Regions from separate parts of the Streptomyces sp. NPDC058092 genome, predicted to be linked through region 1. Evidence: predicted binding sites of a transcription regulator. Region 1 holds the regulator's gene; the other holds the start of a gene.
What was found. Region 1 encodes HrcA, which represses chaperone genes, less so after heat shock. Its sites were predicted from a motif close to TTNGCACTCNGNNNNNCNGAGTGCNAA; they were not measured.
Positions count from the first base shown of each region.

Region 2: the regulator HrcA is predicted to act here: its motif matches at 5,233-5,259, upstream of groES (co-chaperone GroES).

Region 1 is NZ_JBHVSY010000011.1:67,779-75,144, reverse strand. It holds gene ACFVV1_RS19775 (SpoIIE family protein phosphatase) at 1-1,644, shown strand, start outside; gene hemW (radical SAM family heme chaperone HemW) at 1,717-2,958, shown strand; gene ACFVV1_RS19765 (DUF3097 domain-containing protein) at 3,016-3,852, opposite strand; gene ACFVV1_RS19760 (MBL fold metallo-hydrolase) at 3,878-4,600, opposite strand; gene hrcA (heat-inducible transcriptional repressor HrcA) at 4,795-5,811, shown strand; gene dnaJ (molecular chaperone DnaJ) at 5,812-6,948, shown strand; gene ACFVV1_RS19745 (nitronate monooxygenase) at 7,161-7,366, shown strand, end outside.
Region 2 is NZ_JBHVSY010000017.1:114,913-122,278, reverse strand. It holds gene ACFVV1_RS26295 (ABC transporter substrate-binding protein) at 1-59, shown strand, start outside; gene ACFVV1_RS26290 (carbohydrate ABC transporter permease) at 59-952, shown strand; gene ACFVV1_RS26285 (carbohydrate ABC transporter permease) at 949-1,803, shown strand; gene ACFVV1_RS26280 (hydroxyacid dehydrogenase) at 1,839-2,867, shown strand; gene groL (chaperonin GroEL) at 3,048-4,673, opposite strand; gene groES (co-chaperone GroES) at 4,773-5,081, opposite strand; gene ACFVV1_RS26265 (DUF6234 family protein) at 5,411-5,884, shown strand; gene ACFVV1_RS26260 (hypothetical protein) at 5,920-6,198, shown strand; gene ACFVV1_RS26255 (polysaccharide deacetylase family protein) at 6,189-7,223, opposite strand; gene ACFVV1_RS26250 (methyltransferase domain-containing protein) at 7,307-7,366, shown strand, end outside.

The DNA.
Region 1 (7,366 bases):
ACCGAGGACGAGGCCGCGGCCCTGGTGCTGGAGGTCTCCGACCACCACCCGGCCCGCGCCGTGCGCAGCGAACAACCGGAGGACGGCGGCCCGGCCGACACGGCGGAGAGCGGGGTCACCACCGACTCCGCCGATCCCGCCGAGTACGGTCGCGGACTCCAGCTCGTCGGCACCCTCTCCGAGCGCTGGGGCATCACGTACCGCACCGGTCTCAAGACCGTCTGGGCCCGGCTCCCCGTCGACGACTGGAACCCGTTTCCCGAACCGTCCACCGAGCCCGGATTCCAGCAGGGGCTGCGCGCCGCCGAACTGCTCGCCCCCAGCGCCCGGCGGGCCCTGCGCGACGGCGCGGACTGGGCGGGCCGCGGCGCGCTCTCGTTCCTCGCCGAGGCCTCGGACCTGCTCGCCGGCCAGCTCGACGAGGACATCGTGGCGGCGCTCGCCGGACAGTTACTGGTGCCCAGACTCGCCGACTGGTGCGCGATCTGGCTGGAACCCGAGAACGGCGGTCCCGCGGCAGTGCCCCGGCTCGCCAGCGTCTGGCATCGCGACGAGGCCGAGACTGGGCAACTGCGTACGCTGCTGGAGCAGGACCCGATCCGGCTGCCCGAGCGGGTGGGCACCGGGCCCGTCTCGCTGCCCTGGCCCGGGGAAGAGGAGGACGGCGAGAAGGCCGACGAGCGCCCCGAGTCCGCTCTCGCCTACCGGATCACCTCGGGCGGCCGGACACTCGGCGCCGTACTCCTCGGCCGCGAGGGAACGGCACGCGTCCCCGACGAAGTGACCGCCCTGATCGAGGACTTCGTACGCCGTGTCGGCCTCGCCGTCGGCGCCGCCCGCGCCTACACCCGGCAGGCCACCATCAGCCGCATCCTGCAGCGCGCACTGCTGCCCAGCAAGGTCGCCGACATACCCGGCGTCACCAGCTCACTGGTGTACGAACCCAGCGACGACGGGGTCGTCGGCGGTGACTTCTACGACATCTTCCCGTGCCCCGGCGACCGCTGGTGCTTCGTCCTCGGCGACGTCCAGGGCAGCGGTCCCGAAGCCGCCGTCGTCACCGGCCTGGCCCGGCCCTGGCTGCGGCTGCTGGCCCGTGAGGGTTTCGGCGTCGGCGAGGTGCTGGACCGGCTCAACCGGCTGCTCCTCGACGATGCGATGGAGGCCGCCGAGGCGGCCGCGCTCATGGTGGCCGCGGCGGGCGGCCAGCAGACGGCGGACACCGGGCAGTCCCGCTTCCTCTCCCTGCTGTACGGGGAACTGGTGCCGCTGCCCGACGGCGGCGTGCGCTGCACCGTGGCCAGCGCGGGCCACCCGCTGCCGCTGCTGCTGCGGCCCGACGGCGAGGTGCGCCCGGCCGCCGAGCCGCAGATGCTGCTCGGGATCTTCGACGACGTCGCGTACGAGAGCCAGAGCTTCGACCTGGCACCGGGCGACAGCCTGCTGTGCGTCACGGACGGCGTGACGGAGCGGCGCTCCGGGGCGCTGATGTTCGACGACGGGGACGGTCTGGCCCGTGCGCTGGCCGACTGCGCCGGGCTGTCGGCGGACGGGATCGCGGACCGCATCAAGCGGGCCGTGCACGAATTCGCCGAGCGGCCGCCCGATGACGATCTGGCGCTGCTGGTGCTGCAGGCGGGGTGAGGCCAGGCGTCCGGGGACGGGCGGCTTCCGTGATCATGGACGTGGCCCGGGGTTCCCCGGCGGCGAGCGACAATGGGCGGTATGCCTTCCGTACTGCCCGATGGTGAACCCGTACCCGACGACGGGGCGCTGCCCCGCCATGCCCTGGAAGGCGCCGCCGACCGGCCGCTCGGCTTCTACCTGCATGTGCCCTACTGCGCGACCCGCTGCGGCTACTGCGACTTCAACACCTACACCGCCACCGAGCTGCGCGGCTCCGGCGGTGCGCTGGCCTCCCGGGACAACTACGCCGCCCACCTGATCGGCGAGGTCCGCCAGGCCCGCAAGGTCCTCGGCGACGATCCGCGTCCGGTCCGTACGGTCTTCGTCGGCGGCGGCACGCCCACGTTGCTGGCCGCCGGGGACCTGGTACGGATGCTGGGCGCGATCCGCGACGAGTTCGGTCTCGCGGACGATGCCGAGATCACCACCGAGGCCAACCCGGAATCCGTTGATCCGGCTTATCTGGCCGAGCTGCGCGAGGGCGGCTTCAACCGGGTCTCGTTCGGGATGCAGAGCGCGCGGCAGCACGTGCTGAAGATCCTGGACCGCACGCACACGCCGGGCCGGCCCGAGGCCTGTGTCGCCGAGGCACGGGAGGCGGGCTTCGAGCACGTCAACCTCGATCTGATCTACGGAACGCCCGGGGAGTCCGACGACGACTGGCGGGCCTCGCTGGACGCGGCGATCGGGGCGGGGCCGGACCATGTGTCGGCGTACGCGCTGATCGTCGAGGAGGGCACGCAGCTTGCCCGGCGGATCCGGCGCGGCGAGATCCCGATGACCGATGACGACGCCCACGCGGACCGGTACCTGATCGCGGACGAGGCGATGGCCGCGGCGGGCTTCTCCTGGTACGAGGTGTCGAACTGGTCCCGTACGCCCGAGGGCCGGTGCCTGCACAACGAGCTGTACTGGCGGGGCGCCGACTGGTGGGGTGCCGGTCCCGGGGCGCACAGCCATGTCGGCGGGGTGCGCTGGTGGAACGTGAAGCATCCGGGGGCGTACGCGCAGGCGCTGGCCGAGGGGCGGTCGCCGGGGGCCGGGCGCGAGATCCTCTCCGCGGAGGACCGGCGGGTCGAGCGGATCCTGCTGGAGCTGCGGCTCGTGGACGGGTGCCCGTTGTCGCTGCTGGCACCGGCGGGGCTGGCCGCGGCGGGCCGGGCGGTGGAGGACGGGCTGCTGGAGCCGGCGCCCTACGGGGAGGGGCGGGCGGTGCTCACGTTGCGGGGGCGGTTGTTGGCGGACGCGGTGGTGCGGGATCTGGTCGACTGAGGGGGCGGGCGGGGCACGGGTGCATGCGGGGCGCGGGTGCACCCGGACCCCCGCTCCTCAAATGCCGGAGGGGCTGTCCACCGGCGCCGTCACGAAGTCGATCAGGTGTTCCACGGAGCCCAGCAGGGCCGGCTCCAGATCCCGGTACGAGCGCACCGTGGACAGGATCCGCTGCCAGGCCGCGCCGGTGTTCTCCTCCCAGCCGAGCGCGCGGCACACGCCCGTCTTCCAGTCCTGGCCGCGCGGGATCACCGGCCAGGCGTTGATCCCCACGGACGACGGCTTCACCGCCTCCCACACGTCGATGTAGGGGTGGCCGACCACCAGCACGTTCGCGTCCGAGACCTGGTCCGCGATCCGGGACTCCTTGGAGCCGGGAACCAGGTGGTCGACCAGGACGCCGAGCCTGGCGTCCGGGCCGGGGGAGAATGCGCGCACGACGGCCGGGAGGTCGTCGATGCCTTCCAGGTATTCGACGACCACGCCCTCGATCCGCAGATCGTCGCCCCAGACCCGCTCGACCAGCTCCGCGTCGTGGCGGCCCTCCACATAGATCCGGCCCGCCCGCGCGACCCGGGCGCGCGCCCCGGGGACCGCGACCGAGCCCGAGGCCGTGCGCGCCGGGCGTACGGGCCCGGCGGCCGACGGCCGTACGAGCGTGACCACCCGGCCCTCCAGCAGGAAGCCGCGCGGCTCCATCGGGAACACCCGGTGCTTGCCGAAACGGTCCTCCAGGGTCACCGTCGGTCCCTGGGCCGTCTTCTCGCAGCGGATCACCGCACCGCAGAATCCGGTGGAGACCTCCTCCACGACCAGATCGGGATCGGCGGGGACCTCGGGAACGGGGGCGGACCTCTTCCATGGTGGGGTCAGGTCCGGCTGGTAGCTGCGCATCGGAAGACGATAGGACGGAAACCGGTCACGACACGCCGAAGAGGGTGGCCAGCCGGTCACGCTGCCCCCTGACGAACGCCGCGTCCACCACCGCCCCGTGCCCCGGCACGTACACCGCGTCCTCGCCCCCGAGTTCCAGCAGCCGGTCCAGCGCGGCCGGCCAGCGCGACGGGACCGCGTCCCGGCCCGCCTGCGGTTCGCCGGACTCCTCGACCAGGTCCCCGCAGAGCACCACCGCGGGGGAACCGGGCACGAGCGCGGCCAGGTCGTGACCGCTGTGGGCGGGGCCCACGTTCGCCAGCAGCACCTGGCGGCCGCCCCCCAGATCGAGCGTCCACTCACCGCACACCTCGTGGTGCGGCGCCACCACGACACCGGTGGCCTCCGCCGCGTCGTGCTCGGACACCCCGTGGCGTACCGCGGAGGCGTACAGGGCGTCCGCCCCGGCCTTCAGCAGGCCCGCCATGCCGACCGCCCCGTACACCTGGGCGCCGGAGAACGCCGCGGTGCCCAGCACATGGTCGAAGTGCGGGTGGCTGAGTGCGATATGCGTCACCTTGCGGCCGAGCAGGGCCTGTGCCTGAGCCCGTACTTCGGCGCCTTCGCGAAGTGTCGATCCGGTGTCGTAGAGCAGAACTCCCTCCGCTCCGGCCACCAGTGCGACGGTCGCATCCCATCCGGGCAGGCGCCGTCGCCCCATTCCGTGACCGAGTCGCTCCCAGCCGAACTCTTCCCAAGAGGCATCCATACCGCGACGCTATCGGCAACGACCTGCGCGGTCCCGAGGTAGCGTGGCCGGTCGCCCTTGCTAGGCCCCCACTCGGCCGCCGTACACTGGCGGGGGGATTGCTGGCACTCGCGACGACAGAGTGCCAGGCGGATTCCTGGGAATGAACCAGGTACGGCCCGAGAACCACCGAGGAACAGCTGGAGGTGTGCGCGATGCTCAGCGAACGCAGACTCGAAGTGCTGCGCGCCATCGTCCAGGACTATGTCGGCACCGAGGAGCCCGTGGGTTCCAAGGCGCTCACCGAGCGGCACAAGCTGGGGGTCTCCCCGGCCACCGTGCGCAACGACATGGCGGTGCTGGAGGACGAGGGCTTCATCGCCCAGCCCCACACCAGTGCGGGACGCATCCCGACGGACAAGGGCTACCGGCTCTTCGTCGACAAGCTCGCGGGCGTCAAGCCCCTCTCGTCGCCGGAACGCCGTGCCATTCACAACTTCCTCGACGGCGCGGTCGACCTCGACGACGTCGTGGGCCGTACCGTACGGCTGCTCGCGCAGCTGACCCGGCAGGTCGCCATCGTGCAGTACCCCTCGCTGACCCGGTCCACGGTGCGGCATGTGGAGCTGCTGTCGCTGGCGTCCGCCCGGCTGATGCTCGTGCTGATCACGGACACCGGCCGGGTCGAACAGCGCATGATCGACTGCCCCGCCCCGTTCGGTGAGACGTCTCTCGCCGATCTGCGGGCCCGGCTCAACAGCCGGGTCGTCGGGCGCCGCTTCGCGGATGTCCCGCAGCTGGTGCAGGATCTGCCGGACTCATTCGAGGGCGAGGACCGGGGAACGGTCTCCACCGTGCTCTCCACCCTGCTCGAAACCCTCGTCGAGGAGACGGAGGAGCGGCTGATGATCGGCGGCACCTCCAACCTCACCCGCTTCGGGCACGACTTCCCTGTGATGATCCGGCCGGTGCTGGAGGCACTGGAGGAGCAGGTCGTGCTGCTGAAGCTGCTCGGCGAGGCCAAGGACTCAGGCATGACCGTACGAATCGGGCACGAGAACGCCCACGAGGGGCTCAACTCCACGTCCGTCGTCGCGGTCGGCTACGGTTCGGGCGACGAGGCAGTCGCCAAACTCGGCGTGGTCGGACCGACCCGCATGGACTACCCCGGAACGATGGGAGCGGTACGCGCAGTGGCACGTTACGTCGGACAGATCCTGGCGGAGTCGTAAGTGGCCACGGACTACTACGCCGTACTCGGCGTGCGCCGCGACGCATCTCAGGACGAGATCAAGAAGGCATTCCGGCGGCTCGCTCGCGAGCTGCATCCGGATGTGAACCCCGATCCGAAGACCCAGGAGCGGTTCAAGGAGATCAACGCCGCCTACGAGGTGTTGTCGGACGCGCAGAAGAAGCAGGTCTACGACCTCGGCGGCGATCCGCTGTCCGCCTCCGGCGGCGGTGGCGCGGGCGGATTCGGACAGGGTGGCTTCGGCAACTTCTCCGACATCATGGACGCGTTCTTCGGTACGTCGTCGCAGCGCGGGCCCCGTTCGCGCACCCGGCGCGGCCAGGACGCGATGATCCGGCTGGAGATCGATCTCGCCGAGGCCGCGTTCGGCACCACGAAGGACATCCAGGTCGACACGGCGGTCGTCTGTACGACCTGCAACGGTGAGGGCGCCGCACCCGGCACCTCCGCCCAGACCTGTGACATGTGCCGCGGCCGCGGTGAGGTCTCCCAGGTCACCCGGTCCTTCCTCGGCCAGGTCATGACCTCGCGGCCCTGCCCGCAGTGCCAGGGCTTCGGTACGGTCGTGCCGACCCCGTGCCCGGAGTGCGCCGGCGACGGCCGCATCCGGTCGAGGCGCACGCTCACCGTGAAGATCCCCGCCGGTGTCGACAACGGCACCCGCATCCAGCTCGCGGGCGAGGGCGAGGTCGGCCCCGGCGGCGGCCCGGCCGGCGACCTGTACGTGGAGATCCACGAGCTGCCGCACTCGGTGTTCCAGCGCCGCGGCGACGATCTGCACTGCACGGTCACCATCCCCATGACGGCGGGCGCGCTCGGCACCAAGGTGCCGCTGGAGACGCTCGACGGCCTGGAGGAGGTCGACATCCGGCCCGGCACGCAGTCGGGCCAGTCGGTCCCGCTGCACGGCCGCGGCATCACGCATCTGCGGGGCGGCGGGCGCGGCGATCTGATCGTGCATGTCGAGGTCATGACCCCGACGAAGCTGGACCCGGACCAGGAGCGACTGCTGCGGGACTTCGCGAAGCTGCGCGGCGAGGAGCGGCCCACCGGCCAGTTCCAGCCCGGGCAGCAGGGGCTGTTCTCCCGTCTGAAGGACGCCTTCAACGGCCGTTGACGGTCCCTGTACAGGTTCGTGCACACGGATTCGTCCACCGTCCCTGTGCACCGTTCCTGCGTACCGGTTCCTGCGCATCGTCCCTGAACGCTGTTCCTGAACGCCGGACGGGCTCGCTTGCCGAGCCGTCCGGCGTTCGAGGACAGATTTAAGGACAAAGAGGACCCGGGGCTGGGCACGCCGAGGCGTACGGGACGTGACACGATGCGGTCATGTCATCCGTGTTGACCGATCTCTGCCGGTATCCGATCGTGCAGGCCCCGATGGCAGGGGGTGTCTCCTGTCCGCAGCTCGTCGCGGCCGTCGCCGAAGCGGGCGGTCTTGGCTTCCTTGCCGCCGGGTACAAGACGGCGGACGGCATGTACCACGAGATCAAGCAGCTGCGCGGGCTGACCGGCCGGCCCTTCGGCGTCAATCT
Region 2 (7,366 bases), on a different contig from region 1:
ACGACGCCACGGTCGCCGAGCTGAAGAAGCGCGGTCTGAAGGTCGAGGACGCCGGCTGATGAAACGCGCCCGGACGACCAGAGCCGCCGCCATCCTGCTGGGGCCCTTCTTCGCACTGTTCACCGTGGCCATGGTGCTGCCGATCGGATACGCGGTCTGGCTCAGCCTGTTCACCGAGAAACAGTCCGGCCTGGGCTTCGGCGGCACCGAGACCGTCTTCAGCGGACTCGACAACTACACGGCGGCCCTGGGCGACCGGGCGTTCCGCGAGGGCTTCGGCGTACTCCTCGGATACTGCCTGTTCTACATTCCGCTGCTGCTCATCGGGGCCCTCGCCCTCGCCCTGCTGCTGGACTCCACGCTGGCCCGCGCCCGCCGGTTCTTCCAGCTCGCGCTCTTCCTGCCGCACGCCGTGCCCGGCATCATCGCCGCGCTGATCTGGGTGTACCTCTACACACCCCAGCTCAGCCCGGTGGTCAGCGCCATGGAGTCCGGCGGTATCGGCTTCGACTTCTTCTCGCCCGAGGGCGCCCTCCCCTCCGTCGTCAACATCGCCCTGTGGGAGTGGCTCGGCTACAACATGGTGATCTTCTATGCCGCGTTGCAGGCCATCGACCGCTCCGTACTCGAAGCGGCCACGGTCGACGGGGCGGGTGCCTGGCGCGTCGCCCTCAGCATCAAGGTCCCGCTGATCCGCGCCTCGGTCGTGATGGTCGCGCTGTTCACCGTCATCGGCTCGCTCCAGCTGTTCACCGAACCGCTGATCCTCAACAAGGGGACCGGCTCCGCCGTCTCCTCCACCTGGACGCCGAACATGTACGCGTACACCGCGGCCTTCGAGCGCAACGACTACGGTCTCGCCGCGGCGGCCTCCATCCTGCTGGCGCTCACGGCCGCGCTGCTGTCCTTCGTCGTCACCCGCTTCACCGGCCGGAAGGGCAAGAAAGCATGAACTCCCCCGCTTCCCACGGTCGTTGGATGTCGAAGACCGCGGTCAACGGCTTCCTCCTGCTCGCCGTCGTCTACATGCTCTTCCCCCTCGTCTGGCTGGTCACCGCCGCCACGAAGGACACCGGCGGGCTGCTCGCGGGCAACGCGTTCTCCTTCGACGGCTTCAACCTCGGCGAGAACCTGTCGAATCTGGCCTCCTACGGCGACGGCATCTACTTCCGCTGGTACCTCAACAGCCTCTTCTACGCGGGCGGCGGGGCGATCGTCTGCTCACTGATCTGCGTCGCCGCGGGATACGCCTTCGACAAGTACGAATTCCGGGGCAAGGAGAAGCTCTTCGGCCTCGTGCTGATGGGCGTGCTCGTCCCCACCACGGCGCTCGCCCTGCCGATGTATCTCCTGGCCTCCAAGACCGGCCTGGTCAACACCTACTGGTCCGTGCTGATCCCGGTGCTCGTCAACCCGTTCGGCGTGTATCTCGCCCGGGTGTTCAGCGCCGGCTACATACCGAACGAGGCCCTGGAGGCCGCCCGTATCGACGGGGCCGGCGAGCTGCGCGTCTTCTGGTCCATCGGACTGCGCATGGTCATGCCGGGCTTCGTAACCGTCTTCCTCTTCCAGTTCACCGCGATCTGGAACAACTTCTTCCTCCCTCTCGTGATGCTCTCGGACCGCAAGCTGTTCCCGCTGAGCCTCGGTCTGTACTCCTGGAACACCAACACGCACGGCGAGCCGAGCTTCTATCCGCTCGTCGTCACCGGCTCCCTCCTCGCCGTCATCCCCCTGATCGTCGCCTTCGTCTCGCTGCAGCGGCACTGGAAGGCCGGTCTGACCGCCGGCAGCGTCAAGTGACTCTCGCGCGAGCCCTGAGGAGTACGAGTTCCACCATGCCCCACGCCACTGACAACCGGCCGGCCGCCCTGCTCGCGATGGGCCCCGGCATCGCCGCACGCCTCCTCACCGACCACCACCGCACCCGGCTGACCGCCCTCACCCGCACCGACCCGCACCTCGTCGCCCACGACCTGGCCGACCCGACGCCCGAGGTGGCCGCCGCGCTCGCCGATGCCGAGGTGCTGTTCACCTGCTGGGGCGCGACGCCGCTCACCGCCGAGGTGCTGACGGCCGCGCCCCGGCTGCGGGCCGTGGTGCACGCGGCCGGTTCCGTGAAGCACCACATCACCGACGCCTGCTGGGAGCGCGGGATCGCCGTCACCTCGGCGGCCGGGGCCAACGCGCTGCCGGTCGCCGAATTCACCCTCGCCGCGATCCTGTTCGCGAACAAGCGCGTCCTGCACTCCGCGGACCGCTACCGCGCGCTGCGCACCGAGCACGACTGGCTCGCGGAGCTCGACGGCACCGGCAACTACCGCCGCACGGTCGGCATCATCGGCGCCTCGCGTATCGGCCGCCGGGTGATCGAGCTGCTGCGCCCCTTCGATCTGGACGTCCTGCTGTACGACCCGTACGTGGACGTCACGGAGGCAGCGCGGCTCGGCGCCCGGCTCTCCTCGCTCGACGAGCTGTGCGCGAGCAGCTCGGTCGTCTCGGTGCACGCGCCGCAGCTCCCCGAGACGCACCATCTGATCGGCGCGGCGCAGCTGTCGGCCATGGCGACCGGGACGACCCTGATCAACACGGCGCGGGGTTCGCTCATCGACGAGGGCGCGCTGCTGCCCGAGCTGACGAGCGGGCGGCTGCACGCGGTGCTGGATGTGACGGAGCCCGAACTTCCGCCCGCGCATTCACCGTTGTACGAGTTGCCGAATGTGCTGCTCACTCCGCATGTGGCGGGTTCGCTGGGCAATGAGCTGTACCGGATGGCCGACGAGGCGCTGGACGAGCTGGAGCGGTACGCGACCGGCCTGCCGTTCGCGGCTCCGGTGCTGGCGGGAACGCTGCCGCGCTCGGCGTGACGCGGGGCTTTGTCCCGTACCCGCCCCATTCCCTGAACCGGGGCTCTGCCCGGACCCCGCTCCTCAATCGCCGAACGGGCCTGGTGTGCGGGCGGATCCCCCGTCACGGGGCAGCACACGCCAGAGGCCCGGTACCCCGCGACGGGGTACCGGGCCTCAGTGGCTGGGCGGAGCTACGCGTCAGTGCGAGTGGCCGTGGCCGCCGTGACCGGCATCGGCCTCTTCCTCGGCCGGCTTCTCGACGACCAGCGTCTCGGTCGTGAGCAGCAGCGACGCGATGGACGCGGCGTTCTCCAGCGCGGAGCGGGTGACCTTGACCGGGTCGATGACGCCGGCCTTCACCAGGTCGCCGTACTCGCCGGTCGCGGCGTTGAAGCCCTGGCCCTTGTCGAGCTCGGCGACCTTCGACGTGATGACGTAGCCCTCGAGGCCGGCGTTCTCGGCGATCCAGCGCAGCGGCTCGACGGCGGCGCGGCGCACGACCGCGACACCGGTGGCCTCGTCGCCGGTCTTGTCGAGGTTGCCCTCGAGGACCTTGACGGCGTGGACCAGAGCGGAGCCACCACCGGAGACGATGCCCTCCTCGACCGCGGCGCGGGTCGCGGAGATGGCGTCCTCCAGACGGTGCTTCTTCTCCTTGAGCTCCACCTCGGTGGCGGCACCGACACGGATCACGCACACGCCGCCGGCCAGCTTCGCGAGGCGCTCCTGGAGCTTCTCGCGGTCCCAGTCGGAGTCCGTGGCCTCGATCTCGGCCTTGATCTGGTTGACCCGGCCCTTGACGTCGCCGGGCTCGCCGCCGCCGTCCACGATCGTCGTGTCGTCCTTGGAGACGGTGACGCGGCGGGCGGTGCCCAGCACGTCCAGACCGGCCTGGTCGAGCTTGAGGCCGACCTCCTCGGCGATGACGGTCGCACCGGTGAGGGTGGCGATGTCGCCGAGCATGGCCTTGCGGCGGTCACCGAAGCCCGGGGCCTTCACCGCGACGGCGTTGAAGGTGCCACGGATCTTGTTGACGACGAGGGTCGACAGGGCCTCGCCCTCGACGTCCTCGGCGATGATCAGCAGCGGCTTGGAGCCACCGGCCTGGATGACCTTCTCCAGCAGCGGGAGCAGCTCCTGGATCGCGCCGATCTTGCCCTGGTGGATCAGGATGTACGGGTCGTCGAGGACGGCCTCCATACGCTCCTGGTCGGTCACCATGTACGGGGACAGGTAACCCTTGTCGAAGGCCATGCCCTCGGTGAACTCGAGGTCCAGACCGAAGGTGTTGGACTCCTCGACGGTGATGACACCGTCCTTGCCGACCTTGTCCATCGCGTCCGCGATGAGCTCGCCGACCTGCGAGTCCTGCGCGGAGAGCGCGGCCACGGCGGCGATGTCGGACTTGTCGTCGATCGGGCGGGCGGTCGCGAGGAGCTCCTCGGACACAGCCTTGACCGCGGCGTCGATGCCCTTCTTCAGGGCGGCCGGGGAAGCACCCGCGGCGACGTTGCGCAGACCCTCGCGGACGAGCGCCTGGGCCAGCACGGTGGCGGTGGTCGTACCGTCACCCGCGACGTCGTTGGTCTTGGTCGCCACCTCCTTCACCAGCTGGGCACCGAGGTTCTCGTACGGGTCGTCGAGCTCGACCTCGCGCGCGATGGTGACACCGTCGTTGGTGATGGTGGGAGCGCCGAACTTCTTGTCGATGACGACGTTGCGGCCCTTGGGGCCGATCGTCACCTTGACCGTGTCGGCAAGCTTGTTGACGCCGCGCTCAAGGGCGCGACGGGCGTCCTCGTCGAACTTCAGGATCTTCGCCATGGCTGGTGAGCTTTCCTCTCAAACGAACTGCGCCCCCGGCCACCCGGCTGGTTATTCGCAGGGGGCCAGGGGCGCAGAACAGAAGCAAACGTGGGTGAATTACTTCTCGATGATCGCGAGCACGTCGCGGGCCGAGAGGACGAGGTACTCCTCGCCGTTGTACTTCACCTCGGTGCCGCCGTACTTGCTGTAGAGCACGACGTCGCCGGTCTTGACGTCGAGCGGAAGGCGCTCGCCGTTCTCGAAGCGGCCCGGGCCCACGGCCAGGACGACGCCCTCCTGGGGCTTCTCCTTGGCGGTGTCCGGAATGACCAGGCCGGAGGCCGTGGTCTGCTCGGCGTCGAGCGGCTGGACCACAATGCGGTCCTCGAGCGGCTTGATCGCAACCTTGGTGCTGGCGGTCGACACGATCCGGTCTCCCCCTTCGGAGATCTCACGGGGTAACAGTCTTTGGGTGGCGACCAGGTGGATCCGTCGTCGCGGGTGCCGGACCTGCCAGTCGCACAGTACTGCTGGCACTCTCCAGTGGTGAGTGCCAGCACCGAGACTATGACCGCGATTAGCACTCGGTCAAGCGGAGTGCCAATTCACGCGGTCGTGGCGTCCACCGGCGCCCCGCTCCCGCCCTGCGCCACGCGCCGACCGGGGCACCGCTCGAACAACAGTCTGGACAACGTTCTGGACAACACTGGGACAACGGTCGTACGGACCGCGGCGTTCCGTACAACCGTGTGAACATGTCCGAATCTCCGTCCCGGCAGTCGACTCCACGGCCCCCGCGGCCCCGGCACGGCTCGCGCGCCGTGAACGGCTGTCTCGATGTGGTGCTGGGTCTGCTGCTGTTGCTCCTGGAGGGGCTGATCTGCGCGGTCGCCGCCCACTCCCTGACCCTGTCGCGGTGGGACCCCGGTGGTCCGGAGACGACGGGCCCGCCGCCGATGGACTGGACGCCCGTCCTCGTCTTCGGCGCGATCGCGGCGGTGGTCGCGCTGATCGCCGTGGTGCTGATCCGCGAGAACTGGCCCTGGGCGGGGGCGATCCAGATCCCGGTCGTGCTCCTGCTGTGCGTGGCGACGGTGCACGTCGGGCACGAGGACTACCGCCGCTCGCACCCGGCGCCGGCCTCCACCCCTTCGGGCGATCCCGGCCGGTCCGGCCACCAGTGCCTCAGCGGCGGCGACAACCACGAGTGCCTGGACTCCGGCGGCTGAGGGCAGGCGATGACGACCAGCGATCCCGGCGCCCCGTGATCACCGTGGTCACCGTGGTCACCGTGGTCACCGTGGTCATGGCGGTCACGGCGGTCACGGCGGTCACGGCGGCCGCTGCGATCACCCCGATCACCGTGCGGATGCGTCTGCGGGCCCGCCGCGGGGGCCGGCCCCGAGTGGGTCACTTTCTGTGCGGCCTTGCGGCCCAGACGTTCGATCGGGGCGACCGACTGCGCGCACCCGGCAGTGGTGGTCAGGAGCGCACCGGCTGCCAGCAGGCCGGCGAGCAGCCGGTACGCCCTTCTCATACGTAGTCCTCCAGCCGGGCCACGGCGTACCCCTGGTCCGTGACGGTCTTCATGACCGCGCGGACCAGGTCGGCCATGTCCGCGCCCCACGCCCCCCGGCCCCGGAAGTGCGTGAGGATGATGTCGCCGGGGCGCAGGTCCTGGTCCCCGCGCCACTCCATGTGGTCCGGGAACGCCTCCGCGTTCCAGAGCGGCACGGCCTCGATGCCGCAGGACTTCGCGATCCGGAGCGTGTCCCCGTTGTAGTTGCCGTACGGCGGACGGAAGAGGACGGGGCGCTTCCCGTACTGCTTCTCGAGGATGGCCTGCTGGCCGCAGATCTCGCGCTTCTGCTCGCTGTACGAGAGTCCGGGAAGGTACGGGTGGCTGAGCGTGTGGTTGTTGAGGCCGACGCCCAGCCGCTGCGCCTCCCCGAAGTACCCGTAGTTGTCGCGCACCTCCGAGTCGCTGAGGAAGGCGCTGTACGGGATGTCCAGCTCGTCCATCATCCGGAGCAGTTCGGGGTCCTTCTCGGACCCGTCGTCCATGGTCAGGAAGACGACCCGGTCCTTGGTCGGGACGGTGGTGAAGACCGGCGGCAGCGAGTCGTCGCCGCCGTTCACCTCGAAGCCCTCCCGAGTGGTGATGTGCGGTTTGACGGCGGGCGGCGGGGGTGCGATCAGGGGTGGCCGGTCCAGCCTCCACTTCTTGGCGAGGGCCGCCCGTACGGCCGGACCGAACTTCGCGTTCTCATAGGGACCGGCGGGTGCGCGGCCCTGCCCGGCCGGCCGCTCGGGGCCTGCCATCTGCCCGGGACCACCCGGGAGTCCCGGACCGCCCGGGAGTCCGGCGGAGGGCCGGGCGCGGTGTTCGGCGTCGGCCCGGCCGTCGGTCCCGGAGGCGCAGCCGGAGCCGACGGCGGCGATCAGGAGCGCGGCCAGGACCGCGCAGACGGGCCGGTGCCCGCCGGGCCGTCGTGCGCGCCCGGATGCGCGCGCAACCGATTCGTTCCGCTTCACGGCTAATTCTTCCTTTTGTCGTACAAGACGCATGGCGTCGCATCCTGCCAGCAGGGGATGGGCACCCCCCGCCCGACACCGCCGCCGGGTCCGCCGGTCAACCCGGCTGGCTCACAATGGGGCGGGTGAACGCTCTCGCTCCGAACGACCCGAACGACCCGAGCAGCCCGAACGAC